DNA from 3 places in the Shewanella sp. Iso12 genome. Region 2 is predicted to be linked to each of the others. Evidence: riboswitches for the same ligand, from Rfam matches in the RefSeq annotation. Region 2 holds a riboswitch; each other region holds the start of a gene.

Region 1 (7,992 bases), on a different contig from region 2:
ACAACGTCAATCTCAACCCGGAGCTGTTTGCCCGCATCGACAGCCTCTACTCTCAACGGCAGCAATTGGGCCTGAGCAGCGAAGAAGTGCGCCTTATTGAGATGTACCACCAACGCTTTGTGCTCGCCGGCGCCAAGCTGACCGAGAACGAAAAAGTCCAGATCCGCGCCTTGAACGAAGAGCAGTCCAAGCTGGTGAACGAATTCCAGCAACGACTGATGCGGATGAACAAAGAAATCGCCGTAACTGTTACTGACGTTGCTCAATTGGACGGTCTGTCCGACTCGGCCATTCGCAATGCCGCAGCCGATGCCAAGGCTGCTGGGCTCGATGGTCAATACCTGATCAGCATCACCAACACCACTCGCCAGCCTGTGCTGGCTCAGCTGAAAAACCGAGAGCTGAGAAAACAGATTTGGGAAGCCTCTGCCTATCGCGGCCTTGAAGGTGAAAACGAAACTGCCTCTCTGGTAGCCCGCCTGGCGCAGCTGCGCGCCGAACGCGCCGCCCTGCTGGGATTTGATAACTGGGCCAGTTACCGCCTGAGCCCACAGATGGCCAAGACACCCGAGGCCGTCTATGAGATGTTCGGCTCCATGGTGCCTGCCGTTGTCGCCAACACCCAGAAAGAAGCCGCCGATATCCAAGTGATGATCGACAAGACTGGTGGCAAGTTCCAGCTCAAGCCTTGGGACTGGGCCTTCTATGCCGAGCTGGTGCGCCAGGAGAAATATGATCTGGATGAAGCCAGCCTCAAGCCTTACTTCGAATTCAATCGAGTGTTGGAAGACGGCGTCTTCTTTACCCTCAACCAACTCTATGGGGTAACCTTCAAGCCACGGCCGGATCTGCCGGTTTATCACCCTGATGTCAAAGCCTGGGAAATGTTTGATGCCGACGGCAGCAGCATGGCCATCTTCTACGGCGACTATTTCGCCCGTGAAGGCAAGCGCGGCGGTGCCTGGATGAGCTCTTTCGTCAACCAGAACCTGCTCAAGGGTGAAAAGCCCGTGGTGGTCAATGTGATGAACATCAAGAAGGCACCGGAAGGCGAAGCCACCTTCGTCAGCTATGACGAAGTAACCACCATGTTCCACGAGTTGGGCCACGGCACGCATGGCATGTTCTCCAAAGTAACCTACCCCAGCCTGTCCGGTACTGCGGTATCCCGTGACTTTGTCGAGTTCCCATCCACCTTCGAAGAGGACTGGGCCGGTCATCCACAAGTATTGGCCAACTATGCCAAGCACTACCAAACCGGCGAGCCTTTACCCAAAGCGATGCTGGACAAGTTGCTGAAGTCCCGCAGCTTCAACCAAGGCTTCGACACCCTGGAGTATATGGCTGCTGCATTGGTCGACATGGAATGGCATTCGCTGGACAAAAACGCACCGCTGCAGAATGTCGCCGAGTTTGAAGCCAAGGCGCTTGAAAAGCACGGCCTGAACATTGAAGCCGTGCCACCACGTTACAAGTCGACCTACTTTGCCCACGCCTTCCCGGGTGGCTACAGTGCCAGCTACTACGCCTATATGTGGAGTGAAATCCTCGCGGCCGATGCCTTTGCCTATGTACAGACCCAAGGCGGCCTGAAGCGGGATATCGGCATGAAGTATCGCAAGACTATCCGCGAAGTGGGTAACAGCGTGCCACCTATGGAAGCTTACAAAAACTTCCGAGGCCAGGAGCCGACAACCGATGCCCTGCTCAAGCGTCGTGGTCTGCTCTGATAAGTGAGTGCTGAAAACCGTTTAAGTCCGAGGGGCGAGATTACACCTCGGACTTAAGCATAAAAAACACCTGAGTCTTCCGGCTCAGGTGTTTTTTTATGACAAGCTATTCGACTTCCAGCACCGGCAATCATCCTCCCCGTAATCTGGGCCGGGTCTATTTTGCAACCCCTTGAAAATGGACACGTGATACCTAAGGAAGGTGCGAACAAGTCCCATGTGTGCTCTGCGTCGGCTTCCAGGCCTGAATGCAAGGCGTGATTTGCAGCAAATGGCCAAGTCCTTTGCAAGAAGCACAACACAGCAGGCAGGTCTGTAAGCCACGCCCTTCGGGGCTTTCACAGCAGCCGGCTTTCTGCGTTATCCGACTTCGACAGGCCCGGGCATGCCTTCAGTCCGATGCCTTGAATGCCAATTGCTGTGTAAGCCAGAGTGCCACGAGGACTTATTCGCACCTTCCCTAATTGAGAGTGGCAGGCATTTATCCCCAAGTACTGGTGGGATCCCGATTTCCATCACTGCGAGACTGAATCGTTAATGTTTCTTTAAAGAGTTTTTAGTGGCTTATTCCTGTGAGTGGAGAAAATGTTGAAATACACACTATCCACTATTTAAGGCTTGCCAGGTTCCAAGAGATAGGTTTATAAGGGATCCACACAGGGAGGAGCCTCCTCCCATATTTTCTGTCAACCTGGATTTTGTATGTCATTGGTCGCTTCCACAATTTGTTTGCAGCCTAGTCGCCAACAAGTGACCGTCGCCAATCTCCTCCTGCTCTCTCTGGAACTCAACCGGGGCTGACAGGCTATTATCTTTTATTTTCTGTCAGTGAGAGTCGCTGGCAGAGTCATCAAAACGCTCACTTGCTGGTTACTTCAAAGCTGACATATTTGAGGAAGACTATGTTAAGTGCACGCAATATAGCCGCTTTGGGGTTTATGACCTTTGCCATGTATTTAGGCGCCGGCAACCTTATTTTCCCATCATTTTTGGGTTATCAGGCAGGCGAAAACCTGTTTCAGGGCATGGCGGGCTTTCTACTGGCCGGTGTGGGCTTACCCGCCTTTGCTTTGGTCATTGTGGCCCTGGTGGGGGGCTCCGATAACCTGACTTCAGTACTTCCCCGCCCTCTGGCTACCACGTTCTGGATTATGGTATTTATCGTGATTGGCCCGGCATTTGTCATTCCTCGTGCCATCACAGTCGCTTACCAATTCGGTTTTAGCCCGTTTTTCGGTGACAACGCTCTGGGTCCTTTTTCAATTATCTTCTGCGTTATCGCTGTACTGTTTTCCCTGCATCCGGGCAAACTGGTCGACAACCTGGGGAAGTGGTTGACGCCGGCGCTAATGGCTATCCTACTGGCAATGGCTATCGCCGCACTGTTGTTTCCGAGTCAAGGCATTTCCCAGGCGACCGGCGCCTATGTAACCAGCGCATTTGCCGAAGGTGTGACTCAAGGATATATGACCATGGACGCCTTGGGCTCTATCGGTTTTGGATGGGTTATCTTCCGCGCGATTAAAAGTATGGGTGTCACTCAGCCAAAGGCGATTACCAGGTACACCCTGATTGCCGCCTTGATGTACGCTGTGGCTATGGCACTGGTATATATATCCCTGGCTTATATCGGCGCCAGCAGCGTCGGTGAATACAGTAACGGCGGGGATATTCTGACCACCTTTACCACAACACATTTTGGTATTTTAGGTACCTTGCTGTTGGGGGCTGTGATGATATTGGCTTGCCTGACGACGATAATCGGCGTGACGACTGCCGGCAGTGAGTTTTATAGCCGCACATTCAGTAACGTGTCTTACCGTAACAGTGTGCTGGTCACCATGATAATTGGAGCATTGGTTGCCAATATTGGTCTGGAGCAACTTTTACAGATCACCCAACCCGTCGTGGTAGCCCTGCATCCGATTGCGATTGCCTTGTTGTTGATTGCGCCGCTACGGCGCCTTGTCTCCATGTCTGGCGTACTTGCAACCTTAGCGGCAGCGTTGATCTTTGGCGCTCTGGACGCCTTGCATATTCTCGGCAGTATGCCTGCCAGCCTGGATGCAATTTTGAACCAATATCTACCCTTATACGCTTGCTATGCAGCTTGGATTGTCCCGACGGTTATTGTTCTGGCCATAGCGACGAGTTTGACTCTGTTTGCCCGCTCGGCATCGGCTCGCGTCATCACGGAAAACTCAATAGAGCTGCCACAAAAATAATTGGCGAGGCCAGTTTGAATCAATAGGTATTTAGCCTGAATATCCAAGACGAGAGTACGCCTCCAACTCCAATGGCCCTGAAATATTGGTAACAAAAAAACGCTGCCGAGGCAGCGTTTTTTAATTGGCCGGTTAGGCAGCACTGTTTTTGGGCTGCTGCCACTTGAGCCACACCAGCCCCAGCATGAACAGCACACAACTGCTGGCAAGCCCAAGCCATACCGACTCGGTAAAGCCGAGTACTATATAGCCGCCGAGGGAAATAAGCGCTACCAAGACCGCATAGGGCAACTGAGTCAGCACATGGTCGATATGATGGCAGCTGGCACCTGTGGATGACAGAATCGTGGTGTCCGATATCGGCGAGCAGTGATCGCCAAACACAGCGCCGGAAAGCACGGCGGCCAGCATAGGCAACATCATGCCACTGTGGCTGCCCATGGCCATATCGGCGGCAATCGGCAACATGATACCAAAGGTGCCCCAGCTGGTGCCGGTAGAAAAGGCGGTAAGCCCAGCCAAAATAAACAGCACGGCCGGCAACAAGGCAAAGGGAATATTGCCACTGGCGAGGCTGGCCATAAACTTGCCGGTTTCCAGTGAGCCTATGATCCCGGCTATGGTCCAGGCAAACATCAGAATATAGATTGCCGGCAACATGGAACGGGCACCCGAGGTAAGCGCCTTGAGGATCATCTTGGCTTCAATCTTCTGGATAAAGGCCAGCAGCAGCGTCACCACCAGGCCGATGGAGGCGCCGAAAAACAGTGACGAGCCCACATCGGTTTTCTCGAAGGCACCTATGATACTGAAAGGCAGGCTTTCTGCCGCCAGGGCATCGGCACCACTGGAAACCATAAAATAGAAGGTCGCCACCACCAAGACACCTATGGGCAGGAACAGGCCGTGCACCTGGCCGGTTTCCGCCTCGGGCAGATCGGCATTGGCACCGGGGGGCAACCCCTTGGACTCATCATAGAGATTGCCCTTGCGGGCGTTGAGCTCGTGTTTGCGCATGGCGCCAATATCCAGCTCCATAAAGGTGACGCACAGCAAGAGCGCCAGGGCAAACAGGGCATAGAAGTTCATCGGGATCATCTGCACGAAAGCACTCAGATGTCCTACTTCAGTAAAACCGTGAGCGGTGAGAATGCCGCCGATAAGGGCGATAATATAGGCGCCCCAACTGGACACCGGCGAGATAACGCACACGGGCGCCGCGGTAGAATCCAAAAGATACGCCAGTTTGGAGCGGGAGATATAGTATCTGTCGGTCAGAGGCCTAGCGATACTGCCCACCACCAAGCTATTGAAGTAGTCATCGATAAACACCGCACAGCCGAGAAACATGGTCAGCAGCTTGGCATCACGGCGATTACGGATATGCTGTCTGGCCCAGTTGGCAAAGGCCCTGGCCGAGCCACTGACGGTGATCAGCGCAGTGATCATCCCCAGCAGCACCAGGAATCCCAGAATATACAGGTTCCAGGCATTGAAAGCGTCATCGTCCCATACCAGGGAAAGCACCCTTTGCCCCAGATAAACCCCGGTGTCCAATACCGACCATTGATTGAGCAACAAGGCTCCAATCAATATCCCCAACCCCAGCGATAACAACACCCGACGGGTGAGGATCGCCAATAAAATTGCCACAACCGGCGGCAACAAAGAGAGTGCCGAATCGGCATAACTTGTTAGTGTCATTGAGTCTTGTTCTTCGTTAAATACGAATGGAGGGCAACTGAACTGGTGGGAAAAGGCAATGGCATACCGAGTAGCACCTGTCCTTTCAGTAGCGCTCCATAGTAACGTCAATCTGTCATCCCGACAGAATATACTATGGCAGTGCTGCCCCTATTTGGTAACAGCCCCAGCGGTGGACCTTGATAAGTCGCAACCACTTCGGCACCAAATCCTTTCGCGATACATAAACGGAATCACCCTGCTTACCGCTACTGATATTTAGTGCGCCTCTACTTCTCAGGACGCCTGATGTCAGGCGTGAGGCACATAAAAACATAGGCGGCTTTGAGGATGCTACCCCAAAGCCGCCTATCGTGACCTAGATCACAGATTAAATCAACTCGTTCAATTTAGGCACAACATCAAACAGGTCAGCTTCCAAGCCATAATCGGCAACCTGGAAGATAGGCGCTTCAGGATCTTTGTTGATGGCCACAATGACTTTTGAGTCCTTCATCCCGGCCAGATGTTGAATCGCCCCGGAGATACCCACAGCGATATAAAGCTCTGGCGCCACGATTTTACCCGTCTGGCCAACCTGCAGGTCGTTGGGAACAAAGCCGGCATCCACTGCTGCCCGCGATGCACCTACGGCGGCGCCCAGCTTATCGGCCAAGGCTTCCAGCATGGCAAAGTTTTCGCCACTACCCATACCGCGACCACCAGAAACAATGACTCTGGCGCTGCCAAGCTCCGGACGAGCCGACTCGGTCAGGCTCTGGGATACAAAGCTGCTCTTGGCGTCAAAGACGCTATCGAGCTGATTGATTTCAGCTGAGCCTGTCTCGGCAACGGCGTCGAAGGCGCTGGCGCGCACTGTGGCCACTTTCTTATCGTCCAGACTCTTAACGGTCGCCATGGCGTTACCGGCATAGACGGGACGGACAAAAGTATCGGCATCAATCACCTTGGTGATCTCCGAAAGCTGAGCCACATCCAGCAAAGCCGCCACTCTTGGCAGTATGTCCTTACCCTGGCTTGAAGCTGCAGCCAGAATGTGGCTGTAGTCGCCACTCAGAGACAAGATGAGTTCACCAATATTGTCGGCAAGATGAGCACCATAGGCAGGGTTATCGGCCAGCAGTACTTTACTGACGCCTTCAAGCTTGGCGGCAGCATCGGCGGCGGCCTTACAATCCTGACCGGCAACCAAGAGGTGAATATCTCCCCCTATGGCTTTGGCTGCGGCGACAACTTTGGCTGTGTCCTGTTTCAGGCTGGCATTATCGTGTTCTGCTATTACTAATACGGCCATTTAGATCACCTTCGCTTCGTTTTTCAACTTGTCCACCAGCTCCTCAACGGAAGCCACCATCACACCCGCCTGACGGCTGGCCGGTGCAGCTACCTCCAACACCTGTACGTGCTGCTTGAGCGCCACTCCCAGGTCATCAATGCTCATGGTCTCCAGCGGCTTGCGCTTGGCTTTCATGATATTGGGCAAAGAAGCATAGCGAGGCTCATTCAGACGCAGATCTGCGGTGACCACGGCAGGCAGAGGCATGGACAGAGTCTGTAAGCCGCCATCCACTTCACGGGTGACCAGCAGAGTTTCGCCTTCCAGCTTCACTTCAGATGCAAAGGTTGCCTGAGGCATACCGGCGAGTGCCGCCAGCATCTGTCCTGTCTGATTGTTATCGCCGTCGATGGACTGCTTACCGAGCAGAATAAGTTGCGCCTGTTCCTTGTCCTGCACCGCCTTGAGCAGTTTGGCAATAGAAAGGGGCACCAGCTCTTCATCGGTTTCGATGTGAATGGCACGGTCGGCACCCAGAGCCAGTGCGGTACGCAGCTGTTCCTGTGCCGCCTTGGGACCTATGCTGACAACGACGACTTCAGAAGCACTGCCGGCTTCTTTCAGACGCACGGCTTCTTCTACCGCAATCTCACAAAATGGATTCAACGCCATTTTCAGGTTGGCTGTTTCAACGCCTGTGTTGTCGGCCTTGACCCTGACCTTCACATTGGCATCGACCACACGTTTTACTGGCACCAATACTTTCATAGGGTTTCCTTCCTACACCTTGTATCTAATGTGGGTTGCGTACCGATGATACCAGGGCCATCAGTACAGGATGGCTCAACTTTACGTGCTGTTGACGTTAACGTCAACAGCAACTTAAACGCTCGTTTGTCACTTCTGTCACACTTTAAGGCCAGTTTTTTGAACACTTGGCAACTTTCATGGTCATAGAATTGAGTTAAATAAAGAAATTAATGTCAATTGGCGTAAAAATATTTGATCCAGACTCTTATAGTTTCTATTATTTATAGCGATGTTCACCATAACCCAA
Region 2 (7,992 bases):
TCAGCGATATCTATAGCCGTTCTCCCAATGTGTTGGTTTCCCGCCGCGAGCAACCCTTTCTGCAAAGTATGGAACAGGTCGGTGATAGAAGCTTGGCAATCCCCAAAGGTTACCGCTTGCTGGATTATGTGCGCCAGAACTATCCCAAGATCCGCATTATTCTGGCCGAGACAGAGCAGCAGGGATTGGAGATGGTCTCCAGCGGTGAGGCGGATCTATTTATCGGCTCTATGTATTCCATCAATGCCCGCATTCAGCAGAGCGGGTTGTTCAATCTCAAAATCGCTGGTTGGGCCGGGCCAGAGGATCAGTTCCGGATGGCGGTAACAGAGAATGCCAAATGGATGTTACCCGAGCTCAATCATTTACTGGCGCAGATTTCCGATGAACACAGGGCCAGGCTGTACCGGCAGTGGAGCAATATGGCGGTGCTGGAACAGACAGATTACCGAATGTTCTGGCAGTTGTTGGCGGTGGCAACATTGATCTTCGGTGCCTTGCTGGCACGTAACCGCTGGATCAGTAAATACAACCGCGAGTTGACAGCCAAGAATCAACAACTGGAACAATTGCGCAATCAGTTGCTGGAAACCAACAGAGAACTTGAGTTTATTTCGACCCACGACCCTTTGACCAAGTTATATAACCGTCACTATTTCCACCGACACTTCGCCGCCGAACACCGCAGTAACTCGGCACAAGGGCACACGTCACTGATAGTAATAGACATAGATTTTTTTAAAGAGATCAATGATCGTCATGGCCACAGTGTGGGAGATTCGATTCTCCGCGAACTGGCGGCTCTGCTCAAAGATGGTGCCCGTGAACAGGATCTGGTGGCACGCTGGGGGGGGGAGGAGTTTATGATCATCTGCCCGGATACCGACTGTGTGCAGGCGGGGTGTTTATGTGAGCGTCTGGCACTGGCGATGAAGGTTTATCCCTTTTCAGCCGGTGTTAGCCTGAGTTGCAGTTTTGGACTGACAGAACTTAAAGCCGGTGAATCGATCTGGAGTGCATTTGATCGGGCAGATTTGGCCTTGTACCGGGCCAAGTCGGAAGGTCGCAATAGGATCTGCTGCGATCCCGAATCCGATCGAGCCGATAAAATCAGCTCAAATTCGTCAGCTTAGCGCTGTAGCGGCGCTTTTATACAATCAATTTCTGCATTAATCGCTCGAATATAGAAAATATTGAATTTCAAGATGTTGAATTTAATGAATTTTATTTTTGTTGCCCGTCTGTGATGACAAACTGGTGAAAATTGAAACTGCTGATTGCAGCCTATAGGGGTTTCGGTGTTATAATACGCGCCTTATTTATGGGGTTCCGTCTGTCGCAGCTTTGAAGTGGCATACTCCGTCTCCTATTAACTAATCATTTGAAGTTGAATCATGACTGACTTATCAAAATACAGAAACATTGGTATTTTTGCTCACGTTGACGCGGGTAAAACCACTACCACAGAACGTATCCTGAAACTGACCGGCAAAATCCACAAGATGGGTGACAGCCATGACGGTACCACCACTACTGACTTCATGGAGCAGGAAGCTGAGCGCGGTATTACCATTCAGTCTGCTGCGGTAAGTTGCTTCTGGAAAGATCACCGCTTCAACATCATCGATACCCCCGGACACGTTGACTTCACCGTTGAAGTATATCGTTCTCTGAAAGTTCTGGACGGCGGTGTTGGTGTATTCTGTGGTTCCGGCGGTGTTGAGCCTCAGTCCGAAACCAACTGGCGCTATGCTAACGAATCTGAAGTTGCCCGTATCATCTTCGTAAACAAGCTGGACCGTATGGGTGCCGACTTCCTGCGTGTTGTTGGTCAAATCAAGCGCGTTCTGGCTGCGACACCACTGGTTATGACTCTGCCTATCGGTATCGAAGACGAGTTCAAGGGTGTTGTTGACGTACTGAACCGCAAAGCCTATGTATGGGATGAGTCTGGTCTGCCAGAAAACTACTCTGTAGAAGAAGTTCCAGAAGACATGGTTGATCTGGTTGAAGAATACCGTGAGCAACTGATCGAGACTGCCGTTGAGCAGGACGACGACCTGATGGAAGCCTACATGGAAGGTGAAGAGCCTTCTATCGAAGACCTGAAGCGTTGTATCCGTAAAGGTACCATCAACCTGTCATTCTTCCCCACATACTGTGGTTCTGCTTACCGTAACAAGGGTATGCAGCTGGTTCTGGATGCAGTTGTTGACTACCTGCCATCTCCAACAGAAGTTGAGCCTCAGCCTCTGACTGACCCAGAAACTGGTGAAGAAACCGGTGAAGTCGCTACTGTATCTGCCGATGAGCCACTGCGCGCACTGGCGTTCAAGATCATGGATGACCGTTTCGGCGCCCTGACCTTTATCCGTATCTACTCTGGTAAGCTGAAGAAAGGTGACACTATCCTGAACTCTGCTACCGGTAAGACCGAGCGTATTGGCCGTATGGTTGAGATGCACGCTAACGATCGTAAAGAGATCGATTCTGCTCAAGCCGGTGACATCATCGCTGTTGTAGGTATGAAGAACGTTCAGACTGGTCACACTCTGTGTGATCCTAAGCACGAATGTACTCTGGAGCCTATGATCTTCCCTGAGCCAGTGATCTCTATCGCTGTAACTCCTAAGGACAAAGGCGCTTCTGAGAAGCTGGGTGTTGCTCTGGGTAAGATGGTTGCAGAAGATCCATCATTCCAGGTTGAAACCGACCAAGAAACTGGTGAAACCATCCTTAAGGGTATGGGTGAATTGCACCTGGACATCAAAGTAGACATCCTGAAGCGTACTCACGGTGTTGAACTGACTGTTGGTGCTCCACAGGTAGCTTACCGTGAAACCATCACTCAAGCCGTTGAAGACAGCTACACTCACAAGAAGCAGTCTGGTGGTTCTGGCCAGTTCGGTAAGATCGACTACCGCATCCGTCCAGGCGAAGCTGGTAGTGGCTTCAAGTTCACCTCCAGCGTTGTTGGTGGTAACGTACCTCGTGAATTCTGGCCAGCAGTTGAAAGCGGCTTCGAAGACATGATGAACGAAGGTCCTCTGGCTGGCTTCCCAGTACTGGACGTTGAAGTTGAACTGTTCGACGGTGGTTACCACGCAGTTGACTCCTCAGCAATCGCGTTTGAAATCGCTGCCAAGGGTGCATTCCGTCAGTCTATGCCTAAGGCCAAGCCTCAGTTGCTGGAGCCTGTGATGAAGGTTGACGTGTTCACTCCAGACGATCACGTTGGTGACGTTATCGGTGACCTGAACCGTCGTCGCGGTATGATCAAGGATCAGGAAGCTGGTCTGACTGGCGTACGTGTTAAGGCTGACGTGCCACTGGCAGAAATGTTCGGTTACATCGGTCACCTGCGTACAATGACTTCTGGTCGTGGTCAGTTCTCTATGGAGTTCTCTCACTATGCTCCATGTCCTGCCAACGTGGCTGAGACTGTTATCGCAGAAACCAAGGCTCGTAACGCAGCCAAGAAATAAGGATTAATTATCCTGATAAAAACCCGCCTTGATGGCGGGTTTTTTTATGGGCGAATATCTAGTGCCGCGAAGCCAGCAGAATCAAACTTGCATTCAGCTCGGCGGATGCCGATGAATATCAATGGGCAATCGTATGGCAACTGTTTCCGAAAGTGGCATATGTGGCAAAGGAGCTACCTAAGATAAAGGAGATAAAGGAGCTGGGATTGGCAGAGAATTGCCGTGAGGAAGCCACTGCGAATATCAGTAGCTGGGGGAACCGAAATAGGTGAGCAGATAAACAAAAGCCAGCTCGATAAGCTGGCTTTGTGCAGGGCCGATAACGCGTGTTTATCAGTCTTCCAGGTTACCGCAGAAACGGTAGCCCTCGCCGTGGATGGTGGCGATGATTTCCGGTGTATCAGGCACACTTTCGAAGTGCTTACGAATACGACGGATAGTCACGTCAACAGTACGGTCGTGTGGCTTGAGCTCACGGCCGGTCATTTTCATCAGCAGCTCAGCGCGGCTGAGAATCTTGCCTGGGTTTTCCACAAAGTGCAGCATAGCGCGGAATTCGCTACGTGGCAGCTTGTAAGATTCACCCTGTGGGCTCACCAGAGAACGGCTGTTGATTTCCAGGCTCCAACCATTGAAACGATAGTATTCAACGGCAGCCTTTTCTTCAATTTCAGCGCCAGAGCTGTTGACACGAGTCAGCAGGTTACGGGCACGAATGGTCAGTTCACGAGGGTTGAACGGCTTGGTGATGTAATCATCGGCACCGATCTCCAATCCAAGGATCTTGTCCACTTCGTTGTCACGGCCAGTAAGGAAGATGAGACCGATATTGTTGATTTCGCGCAATTCCCGCGCCAACAGCAAACCATTCTTACCTGGCAGGTTGATATCCATAACCACCAGGTTCACCTTGTTTTCCTGCAAGGCTTTGTGCATCTCTGCGCCATCATTGGCTTCGGTTACCACATAACCTTCTGCCTCGAAAATACTTCTCAGCGTGTTACGGGTAACGGCTTCATCTTCAACGATCAGAATGTGCGGGTTTTGCATGTTATTTACCTAATTAAATCAGTTTATCTAACCATGAGCGCGGGTGACGCTCCGCTATACTCTCTAAAACGCCAACATTCACAGGGTTCACGTAAGTGCTGTTCAAAACTGAAATGAAACGGCAACACACTTCATGATTAGCAAAAAGTATGCTCTCCACCCGGAGAGGCGCGAACTGTACTGTCTAGGATTCCCAGTGGCGGGATTTAGTTCCTGAAAGACATGGAAAATCCAGAAAATGTCATCTTAAAACCAGATTACATTTGGTACAGAGTCGTTATCGATAGAGACTTATGCTGTAGCGTAATGGCGCTAGCCGGGTCACACACTTAACTCTAAGCCTCTGTCGATACAATCCATTGTACTAGGATTGGGCATTTGTTAACAAATGAAATGTTAACAAATTAATGTTTAACTATGATCTATATCACAAGTTTTTGCGTTACCTATTGAAAGATAAGCATTTTGTATTTTGTCTTACTGTGAGCTTGCTCACGGGGCTAGGGGAATGCAAAAGCCTTTGCTAGAATAAATCCGGTTCATTAGAGACAGATACTACAATGGATGCTGCATTTGAAAGTCTCTGGCAGTACTACCAGAGCGCATGCTTTTTATTGACTCAGTCGTTTTCTTCCGCTGTTCCTTTCGCTATTGTCACCGCCCATAATCCCCTTGGGCAAAAACTCACTTCTTGCCAAAACCGCCTTCTCGATCGGCAGCTACAACACGATATTGATAAGCTGGGCATTCCTTACCGGGCGATCATAGGCGCTGCCGATGATCTCAGTCATATGGAAAAAAGCTGGGCTCTGTTTCTGGATAAGGCCGCGGCAATAGAACTGGCATCAAAGTATCGCCAAAATGCCCTTTACTACGTTGATAGTGGGCTCTTGACCTTGGTGCCTTGCCTGAAAGGGGAGCGAGAGGTGGCGCTTGGACAGTTTGCTGCCAGGGCGCGCCTGGTCAGCGAGTTACCCGAGCTCAGTGACGGATGAGTTGAGGAAATTTCATCCTGCGCAAATTAGCATTGACTTCATAAGGACTTTATTGCTAATTTTTTCATCCCTTTCGCGAGAAAGGAACAGAAGAGGTGCGTTAACTAGGTAGTGAGTCAGAGGAGGCCAATTCTCCAATGACGGCTCATGAGGGAGATTAACGCCGAGGTCGGGATGCGTATTGGCTACGCTTCCGGCCGGTTGGTCAGGCTGAATCCTGGCGACTGTCACCTGGTTTTGGTGGAGAGCTTCTGGTGACGATCGCTGTTTCCCTGCTATGGGGTGCGTTATCTCTGCACCAGGCTCTTCGAACGTTATCTGTTCGGAGCTTAACTCATGAAATCTATTCTCGTTATCGACCTTTCCCTGTTACCTGCCTGTGGGGGAATGCGCTGATGTCTCTTGTTGTTGCCAAGTTTGGTGGTACCTCAGTTGCCGATTATCAGGCGATGAATCGCTGTGCCGATATAGTGCTTGGAAACCCGGCCACCCGTCTGGTTGTGGTCAGTGCATCCAGTGGCGTAACCAATCTGTTGGTGGAGCTGTCCCAGGCAGACATGGGGGATGAGCGCCGTCTCAAGCTATTGAAAGAGATAGCCACCATTCAATACGCAATTCTGGATAAACTTGGCAGACCGGCAGATGTTGCCGCGGCGCTGGATGCTTTGCTCAGCCGCATGGCAACGCTCAGTGCCAGGTTATTGCAGGCGCCGAGTCATGCTATGGTCGATGAGATCCTATCTTTGGGCGAACAGTGTTCTTCAGCGCTGTTTGCCGCGGTATTGAGAGAACGTGGTGCCAAGGCCAGCGCCTTTGATGTGCGCCAGGTGATGCGTACCGATAGCCATTTCGGTAAGGCCGAGCCACAAATCGCCGAGTTGAAGCGACTGGCGACAGAGAAATTGCAACCTTTGCTTGAGCAGCAACTGCTGGTGACCCAGGGCTTTATCGGCGCCGATGCCGATGGCCGAACCACTACGCTTGGGCGTGGTGGCAGCGATTATTCTGCGGCCCTTTTGGCTGAGGCGCTGGAAGCCGATGCGGTCGAGATCTGGACCGATGTAGAAGGGATTTACACCACGGATCCCCGACTGGCTCCCAACGCCAGGCCTATCGCAGAAATCAGTTTTAATGAGGCGGCAGAGATGGCCACTTTCGGTGCCAAGGTGTTGCACCCTGCCACTATCTTGCCGGCGGTGCGTCAACAGATCCAGGTATTTGTCGGCTCCAGTCGGGCACCGGAAAAAGGTGGCACCTGGATCCGTCACCAAGTGGAAGATGAGCCGGTATTCAGGGCCGTTGCGGTGAGACGAGATCAGACCCTACTTAACTTGCACAGTTTGCAGATGTTGCATGCCCAGGGCTTTTTGGCAGAGACCTTTGCCGTGTTGGCGCGGCACAAGATCAGTGTCGATCTCATTACCACCTCAGAGGTGAACGTGTCGCTGACGCTGGACAAAACGGGCTCAGATTCGGCCGGCAAGGGGCTTCTGACCGAAGCCCTGCTGCAGGAATTGTCGCAAAACTGCCGTGTGCGGGTGGAAGATAAGCTGGCTCTGGTGGCCATCATAGGCAACAAGATAGCCACTACTGCCGGGATCTGTCGCCGGGTATTTGAAGTGCTCGAACCCCACAACGTCAGGATGATCTGTCAGGGCGCCAGTCCGCACAATCTTTGTGTCTTGGTGTCGGAAGCCGAAGCCGGTGATGTTGTTGCCGCTTTGCATCGTAACCTGTTTGAAGGGGCTCAGGATGCAGCTTGAACATCTGCCGGTTGGGGAGTTGGCTGCCGGCCAGCCCTTGACCATACCTGTTTATCGCTTCAAAGGTACCAGCGATGCGGCGCCCAGCGTCTATATTCAGGCCAATGTGCATGGCGCCGAGGTGCAGGGCAATGCGGTGATTTTGCAGTTGCTGCAGTACTTCAAGGCTCATCCGCCTCTGGGAGATATCACCCTGGTGCCTCTGGCCAACCCCTTGGGGATTAACCAGAAAAGCGGTGAGTTTACCTTGGGCCGTTTCGATCCCATCACAGGTATCAACTGGAACCGAGCCTATCTGGATCAGGCCGTCCACCTGGATGACTGGTATCTGCAGCATAGTGAGCTGCCGGAGCAAGCACTGTTTGACGCTTTTCGTCGTCTTCTTATTGCCAACTGTGAACAGGCATTGGCCAATCCCTGGGGAGTGACGACCGGGCAGAGATTGGCGCTCAATCTGCAAAAACTGGCGCACGGCGCTAACATAGTGCTGGATCTGCACACCGGCCCCAAGTCCTGTAAACATCTCTATTGCCCCGAATATGAGCTGTCCGCTGCCGGCTACTTTCATATTCCCTATACCCTGGTGATGCCTAAAGGTTTTGGCGGCGCCATGGATGAAGCGGCCTTCAATCCCTGGTGGCAGCTCAGCGACTATGCCAATAGCCGGGGCAGAGAGCTGAAAGTCGCAGTGTCGGCCTT
Region 3 (7,992 bases), on a different contig from region 2:
GCAAAGGCCATGGCACAGGAAAGCACAAACACCACCACAGGCAGCAGCCCTGTGGGCAGGTTGCCGTTGGCCAGGCTGGCGAGATATTTGCCGGTTTCCATGTCACGCACCACGGCGCCTATGGTCCAGGCAAACAGCAGTATGTTGATCGCCGGCAACATGGCCATAACGCCTCTGGGGGCGGCGCGCAGCCAAGTGGATATCCCAAGACCGAGGCGCAGAGCCAACAGGCCGGACACCGCCAGGCTGCAAAGGGCGCCATAAACCAAAGACGAACCCACATTGGTATGTTCAAAGGCGCCCAGCACACTGAAGGCCTGACCATTGGCGGCTAATACCTGGGCCCCGGAGTCCAGCATGAAATAGATACTCGCCGCCGTCAGTGTCACTATAGGCAACACCATATCCAGCATGCCGCCGCGGCTGTCGGCCGGGGCTTCCATATCCAGCCCTATTGGCCGGCCCTTGGATTCATCCCAGAGCTTGCCTTCGAGCGCCCGCTGCTCATGCTGTCGCATCGGCCCAAGATCCAGTTGGAAGGCGATGACTACCACCACCATGATCAGGGTAAATACCGCATAGAGATTCATGGGGATCATCTGCACAAAGGCGGCGATCGGGCTCTGCTCTGTCACCCCATGGGCCACGAGTATGCCGCCCACCAGGGCGATGATATAGGCCCCCCAAGAGGAGATGGGCATCAATACGCACACGGGTGCCGCGGTTGAGTCCAGCAGATAGGCCAACTTGGCGCGGGAGATCTGGAATCTGTCGGTCACAGGGCGGCAAATGGGCCCCACCGACAGACTGTGGAAGAAGTCGTCAATAAAGAAGGCAAACACCATCAAGCCGGTGAGCGACTTGGCGCTCTTGCGGCTCTGGCAGCGCCTGGCGGCCCATTCGGCGAAGGCCCGGGTCGCCCCCGAGGCGGTCATCAAGCTGATAAGCCCACCCAGCAGCAGCATAAACAGCAGCATATTAAGGTTATCGCTGTTGGGAGCGCCATCGACCCAGAAGATTTTCAGCACACAGTCAAACAGGTAGCGCAGCGATTGCAGCGGTGAAAACTGCTGTAACATCAGGCTGCCGGCGACTATGCCAACCCCGAGAGAGAGCAGTACTCTACGGGTGATGATCGCCAGCGCAACCGCCAGCAGAGGAGGAACTATGGACCAGGGAGAGTCCGCAAAATGCATGATATTCATGATCTCTTTACACCAAAGAAGGTGGAGATCTACCGATAGGATCGAAGAAACTCAGACCAAGGAGGGCAGAAACTTCTCAGCTCCTTCAGGTAGCGCTCCATAGTGGATGACTATGGCAGTCCTGCACCTGTTAGATACAGAACCAGCAGCTAGGTTTGATGACCTGGCTACTTCGGCGCCGACTCCTTTCCCCGGGCCTCAAAGGCATCACCCTCTTCCCGGTTACTCTTAGGCAGCGCGCCTCTACTCAAAGGTATTCGACTGGCATTCTAACTATCACGGCCCCAATAGCAAGCCAGATTGTGCCTCTGGCGGTAAATATCCCGCCCGGTTGGCATTAAGCCTTTGGCAAGTGACTCATGTCTGGGCTCGCAAATGTCAACTCCGGCTGTTGACGGCAACCACAGCTGCACCTAGGATCGCCCTCCCCTACCGCGACACTGAAATAACAATTAAAGGTGTGCAAATGACTCTGTTACAACGTTTTTGTGTGGCACTCTGTGCCTTGTTCTCCAGCCATTCCATGGCAACGCCCACCCGGTCACCTATACTGCTGCAAGGCGCCATGGATGTCGAAGTCGACACCCTGGTTCAGGCCCTGAAAGACCCCAAACAGACAACTCTTGGTTCCTGGACTTTCTGGCAAGGCACTGTGGATGGCTATCCTGTCATAGTGTCCCGTACTGAAATAGGTATGGCCAATGCCGCCGCCTCCACCACACTGGCGATAGAAAAATTTCAACCCGGTTTTATTATCAACCAGGGCACCTCCGGCGGCCACGACCCGGCGCTGCACCGCGGCGACATAGTATTGGGGAAATACAGCTTCAATATGGGTTCCTATCGCAGCGATCTACACCCCAAAGGCCAGGGCATAGATCCCAAACGCTGGCATAACTTCGATGTCACCATGCGTTTGCGTCAGGATGGCAAGCTGGTGGAACACAAGCGCTTTGATGCCGATCCCAAGCTGCTGGCTCTGGGACAACAACTGGCGTCAGCTTATCGCCATGGCAAGGTAGTGACCGGCGTGATCGGCAGTGCCGATGAGTGGAACCGTGAAGTCGACCGCATCGAGTGGCTGCACCAAACTTATCAAACCTCGGCCGAAGAGATGGAAACCGCTGCGGCCGCCCTGGTTGCCAAGGCATATGAGATCCCTTTTATCGGGATTCGGGTACTCTCCAATACCGACCTGCACGGCGAAGAGTTTGAGCCACAAACCGCTATCCACTGTCAGCAGTTTGTCATTGAGTACACCAAGAAGTTGATCGCAGGTTTGGAAGGTAAATAAGTTTCGAGGACTTCAAAGTAAAAGCCGGTGATATTGTCCACCGGCTTTTGTTTTTTCAGGCCCTCATCTTAAGCTAGCTCGCCGGCGATAAGAAAATGGCCTCCACCTCTTTGGCCAGTGTCTGCCATCCCAGTTTCGAATAGCCTTGCTGGTAACGGTATTCCCAAACCTTGGTTTCCGACTCGGGTGCTTGTTTTCGCTGGATAACCAAGCGGTAGTCATCCATCGTTGGTGACTCTGGCTCCGGCAATGACAGGCTGGCAAAAGTCTGCTTGCTCTCGGCACAGCTCTGGCCGCGATACCGAATAAACACCTGCAAACCCGTATCGAAATCCTTGTCATTAATTTGGGATTGGATCTCGCTGCCGGGCACAGTGTATTCCGTCTCATTCACCAGGCAGAGTCGTTGTTTGTGGGTCTTTCCGACTTGCGCTGTAACATTGGCGAATACGGTTGATGGGCTGGCGACCAGGCTGAATAAACCTATTCCCAGTAGTGTCAGACGGGTCAATTTCATCGGCACACTCCTTATGCAAGATTGATTGGCTCTGGCTCATTCAAGCATAAAAAGCGTCCAGAGACTGCCTCAAAGGAGCAACAAATTGTATCTGCTGTTTCAAAATCACCTACAACTCACCAACATCAAACAAGCGATATTGGCAGATAAAACAAACAATGCGGGCACCACCAGGGGGCCCGCATAATAACTGTCAGACAGGATAACTTGGGTTCAGTCACGCAGCTTGTAGCTGACCTCGACCCTGTCGGAGAAAGTTACCTGGCCATACTCATAGCTCTGGTTGATAGCGCCTTCAGCCATCATGGCGGCCTTGTACATCACAGGACGCACCGGGCCTTGGTCGAAATAACGAATCGACCAGACGCCATCGAGTTTCTCGCCGAATCCGGCCGCCAACTCACTGGCCTTTTGCTTGGCATCTTCAATGGCCGCCTGCCGCGCCTGCTTGCGCATCTCGGCTTCTTTACTGGACTTGAGGTTGATCTGGTTCACCTTGTTGATCCCGCCTATTAGCGCCGAGTCCAGTATGGGGTTGAGCTGATCCAACTGTTTCACCAACACGGTCACACTGCGACTGGCGCGATACCCCTTGAGCTCGGGCGCCTTGTCCTTGAGGTAAACATACTCAGGTTGCAGATTCAGATTGGCGGCTGCAATCGACTCCTTGGCAACCCCGGCCTTGAGCAGGCGCTCGATAAAAGCAGCCACCGCCTTGTCGGATGCGGCCTTGGCCGCCTTGGCATCAGATTCGCTTAATGACACTTCAACATTGATTTCGGCCATATCGGGCTCAACCTGTATCTGGCTGACGCCTGTAGTTTCCAGCAGAGGTCTATCCTGAGCCAGTACCGAGTGGCTCATCAGAGTAGCGGGTAAGAGTGCGCCTATCAGCGCCAGATTCAGCAGAGATTTTTTCATCTTGGTTCTCCAAAAAGTTCGCTTTCGTTGACCATAGAAACGCAGCCAGCTGACAAAAGGGTTAAAAAAATCAAAAAATTTTTCAACGACGTTTTGAAGCGGCAACCGAGATGGCTACATAGAACATAAATTAACCAGCCCAACTGTACCTTTTCTATGGCTGAGGTATAATCGCCGCCAATTTTACCGGCACCCAAGCGTGCTCCATCAGCTTTAGCATTGCGGAAAACAGCTCTTGAAGAAATCAGTCGACATTTTTGATCCCAAGCAGACCACGACTCTGGACACTCCGGCCAAGACTCTGGCACAGGAAAACAGCCCTGCCGAGGCCCAAACCAGCGGCAATCGCATCGGCTTTGTCAGCCTGGGCTGCCCCAAGAACCTGGTGGATTCCGAGCGGATCCTCACCCAACTGCGCATCGACGGCTATGAGGTTACCAACAGCTATGACAATGCCGACCTGGTAATAGTCAACACCTGTGGCTTTATTGATGCCGCGGTGGAAGAGTCGCTGGATGCCGTGCGTGAAGCGCTGGAAGAAAACGGCAAGGTGATAGTCACCGGCTGCCTGGGCGCCAAGGAAAACCAGATCCGCGAAGTGCATCCGGATGTACTGGAGATCACCGGCCCCCACAGCTATGAAGCCGTACTGAACCATGTGCACAAGTATGTGCCCAAGCCGGAGCACAACCCCTTTACCTCGCTGATCCCGCAAGCCGGCGTTAAGCTGACCCCCAAGCATTATGCCTACCTGAAGATTTCCGAAGGCTGCGACAACCGCTGTACCTTCTGCATCATTCCGGCGCTGAGGGGCGATCTGGACAGCCGCAGTGTCGGCAGCGTGCTAGATGAAGCCAAACGCCTGGTGGAAAGCGGGGTTCAGGAAATTCTGGTCGTCAGCCAGGACACCTCTGCCTACGGCAAAGACAAGGGCGGCCGCACCGACTTCTGGAACGGCATGCCGGTGAAGCAGGATATCACTACCCTGGCCCGCCATCTGGGCAAGATGGGTGTGTGGGTACGCCTGCACTATGTCTACCCTTACCCTTGGGTCGATGAGCTGATCCCGCTGATGGCCGAAGGACTGATCCTGCCCTATCTGGATCTGCCACTGCAGCACGCCAGCCCTCGCGTGCTCAAGATGATGAAGCGCCCCGGCCGGGTCGACCGCCAGTTGGACGCCATCAAGAAATGGCGTGAGATCTGCCCGGATCTGGTGATCCGCTCAACCTTTATCGTTGGCTTCCCCGGTGAAACCGAAGAGGATTTCGAAATCCTGCTGGACTTCCTGCGTGAAGCTAGGCTGGACCGAGTGGGCTGCTTCAAGTACTCGGAAGTCGATGGCGCCGTGGCCAACACCTTGGCCGAGCTTATCAGTGAAGAGGTCAAGCAGGACCGCTATGAGCGTTTCATGCAGGTGCAGGCCGAGATCAGTGCCGAGCGGCTGGCGCGCCTGGTAGGCCGTGAGCTGGATGTCCTTATCGATGATGTGGACGAGGAAGGCGCCATTGGCCGCTGTTATGCCGATGCGCCTGAAATCGACGGCATGGTATTCCTCAACGGAGAAGTGGAACTAAGCCCAGGGGACATGGTGCGCGCACTGATCACTCATTCTGATGAGCACGATCTGTGGGCCGAACTGGTGCAGATGCCGGAATAAACTCTCCCAACACCTTGGGGAAATCTTTCTTGAGGTGTCAGCAGGGTGAAAAGATTAGAGTCATAAAATCAAAAGGGGCAACACCCTGTTGCCCCTTTCCATTGCGTCTTTTACGACTGTATGATCCTTTGCCCTTCTTCGGCTTCTCGCTGCGACAGCGAAACAGTGAACTGGTCACCACGGCCTTGAGGGCGTTATCTTTGATCTGTCCACGACCGGACTCATGCTCCAGCAGTGCGGTCTGCTTAATATATTTGGCCATATCGGCTCCTTATTTCAATTGGATGAGACTTGCCCGACCATACCGGACAAAAATCGCGCAAATACTACTCCCTTTTGTACCAATAACCAAATATCTTAATCTTGGCCCAAAGTACAATGTCGCGTTTCGCCTTATTCATGTTATTAAAAACAATCACTATTCAGTCTGTTTCAGTCAATCCGGGAGGGTTTGTTCTGTGATATTCAGGTTCTGTTGTCTGGCGCTGCTGGCACTCGCTTGTTCACCACAGCTGCTTGCCGCAGAAACCTGTGAGCTGACCATGGGGTATCGCACCAATGCCAGGGCCCCCTATATTGCTGAAGCACCGGATAACAGTGGCCTCTATCTCAGCCTGTATCAAGACGCGGCGGCAAGAATAGGTTGTAGTCTCAAGGTAGTGCGAGCGCCGAAAAAGCGTATTCTCTGGGAAATTGCCAAGGGCAATATCGACTTCTATCCCGGGCTGGCCTTCTCCAAAGAGCGCCACGACTACGCGCATTTCATCGCCAACGGCCTGTCTGAACGCTATATCGGCGTCAGCCGCGCCGACTTGAGTGACATCACCTCGTTGCAGCAATTGGTGGATAAGCAGCTGGTGCTGCTTATCTCCCCCGGCAGCTATCAACTGGGTGGTTTACCGGACAAATTGATAGTGCGCAAGCCACCGGACATGAGCACAGACTCGGCGATAGCCTTTCTCAAACAGCATCAGGGTGATTTCTATGTCTACGATGAATCAACCCTGAGATATTGGCTGAAAACCCATCCTCAGCACGGGCTGAAACTGCATCCCTACTGCTGCGATCACAGGCGACAAGGACACCTGGGCTTCTCACGCAAGAGCCGTTATTTCAGTGCCGGAACCAATCCAAATTATATTGCCGACAGGCCGATATCCATTGACAACAGCCCTTGGGAGTTGCAGCCGGACAGCCTGGCCTACGCACTGCAGCAGGCCTTGCATGACATGGCCGAAAGCGGTGAAACCGAGCGGCGTTATCAATACTATATGCAGCAGGTATCACAAGCGGCGGCTGTGCCCTAATCCTCCTGTTCATACAAGGAGTATTGCCCCCTATTCCATTGATACATTTTGGATCAATTCAGCCTGAGTCCAGCATCTAATAGGTACACTACTGCTTTTGGGTCGCAAAGAGTTGTAATATGTTTTCCCGCAAGCCGTTGACGCCACAGGCACAGCTGGACTTGGCCATGACCTTGATGGCCGAGGAGGAGCAGCGCCTGCAAAACGCCCTTGAGCTGGTACTGCACAGCAGTCAGCAAGCGATAACCAAACGCCTGCAACGGGCCAAAATCGATGCCGATATCTTCCCGCCGGTTCATCAGGACTATCTCAATGCCATGGCACTGCAACATCTGTTCACCATGCTGCATCAGGGAGACGAGCAAAGAGCCAACAGCATCTGCAATAACCTAAGAGAACTCAGCCAATGCCTACAGCCCGCCATTCAGGACAATGCCCACTGCGAAGAACAATATCGGCCGGTTTAATGCTGCTTTGTGGCTTGGCGCTACTTCCCGTTTCCAAGGCCCAGAGCAAACCGCCCCAAGTCACTCCCGACCAGAGCACATCCGAGTTGTTGTTACAACTGGATCAGCGGCTGCTCGCCAGCCGTAGCGCAACCAAAACCTTGAGCGACTGGTGTGATGAATATCAACTGGCCACAGACGCCAGCATTCGCGCCGAAGGAGAAAAGCATTTTATTCATGATGCTCCCAAGGAGGTCTACCGTCAGCTTAAAGTGGCGCCGGGAAGCCGACTAGGCCATCGCAAGGTGCGTCTTATCTGTGGCGATAGAGTGTTATCTGTCGCTGACAACTGGTATGTGCCCGAGCTCCTTACCCAGGAGATGAATCAACAGTTACAGCTTACAAAAACCCCGTTCGGCACCGCCGTCAAGGCACTGGACTTCAGGAGAGAAAACCTCCAGAGCCTGAAGCTGTGGCAAGGGAGCAAAGTGCTGCCGCCATTTGTATTGCAACACAAGGCGCTGCTTTTGCGAGCCGATGACAAGCCCTTTAGCCTGGTCATTGAGCGTTACACCAGTGAACTGCTTCCCAAGTCGTCCGCAAAACAGCCAAGCATGGCGAAGTAATCCCTCACCTGGTTGA

Evidence for each region. A riboswitch is a leader RNA that binds a small molecule or an ion and turns the genes downstream of it on or off. The one in region 2 is predicted to bind lysine.
Region 1: it holds a riboswitch for lysine, as region 2 does, so the genes downstream of both, HCX89_RS02965 (Na+/H+ antiporter NhaC family protein) here and lysC (lysine-sensitive aspartokinase 3) in region 2, are expected to answer to the same signal.
Region 3: it holds a riboswitch for lysine, as region 2 does, so the genes downstream of both, HCX89_RS22400 (Na+/H+ antiporter NhaC family protein) here and lysC (lysine-sensitive aspartokinase 3) in region 2, are expected to answer to the same signal.

The regions. Positions count from the first base shown of each region.
Region 1 is NZ_JAAUHW010000001.1:667,335-675,326, forward strand. Features, by position in the region: gene HCX89_RS02955 (M3 family metallopeptidase) at 1-1,730, shown strand, start outside; gene brnQ (branched-chain amino acid transport system II carrier protein) at 2,633-3,955, shown strand; gene HCX89_RS02965 (Na+/H+ antiporter NhaC family protein) at 4,088-5,659, opposite strand; lysine riboswitch at 5,741-5,939, opposite strand; gene HCX89_RS02970 (electron transfer flavoprotein subunit alpha/FixB family protein) at 6,030-6,953, opposite strand; gene HCX89_RS02975 (electron transfer flavoprotein subunit beta/FixA family protein) at 6,954-7,703, opposite strand.
Region 2 is NZ_JAAUHW010000008.1:82,370-90,361, forward strand. Features, by position in the region: gene HCX89_RS14250 (diguanylate cyclase) at 1-1,133, shown strand, start outside; gene fusA (elongation factor G) at 1,395-3,485, shown strand; gene arcA (two-component system response regulator ArcA) at 3,819-4,535, opposite strand; gene HCX89_RS14265 (DUF3293 domain-containing protein) at 5,096-5,530, shown strand; lysine riboswitch at 5,613-5,789, shown strand; gene lysC (lysine-sensitive aspartokinase 3) at 5,926-7,293, shown strand; gene HCX89_RS14275 (succinylglutamate desuccinylase/aspartoacylase family protein) at 7,283-7,992, shown strand, end outside.
Region 3 is NZ_JAAUHW010000023.1:16,095-24,086, reverse strand. Features, by position in the region: gene HCX89_RS22400 (Na+/H+ antiporter NhaC family protein) at 1-1,205, opposite strand, end outside; lysine riboswitch at 1,288-1,459, opposite strand; gene HCX89_RS22395 (5'-methylthioadenosine/S-adenosylhomocysteine nucleosidase) at 1,672-2,499, shown strand; gene HCX89_RS22390 (hypothetical protein) at 2,573-3,016, opposite strand; gene HCX89_RS22385 (oxidative stress defense protein) at 3,230-3,937, opposite strand; gene HCX89_RS22380 (hypothetical protein) at 3,934-4,134, opposite strand; gene rimO (30S ribosomal protein S12 methylthiotransferase RimO) at 4,173-5,597, shown strand; gene HCX89_RS22370 (ribosome alternative rescue factor ArfA) at 5,635-5,859, opposite strand; gene HCX89_RS22365 (transporter substrate-binding domain-containing protein) at 6,056-6,904, shown strand; gene HCX89_RS22360 (hypothetical protein) at 7,024-7,371, shown strand; gene HCX89_RS22355 (hypothetical protein) at 7,371-7,976, shown strand.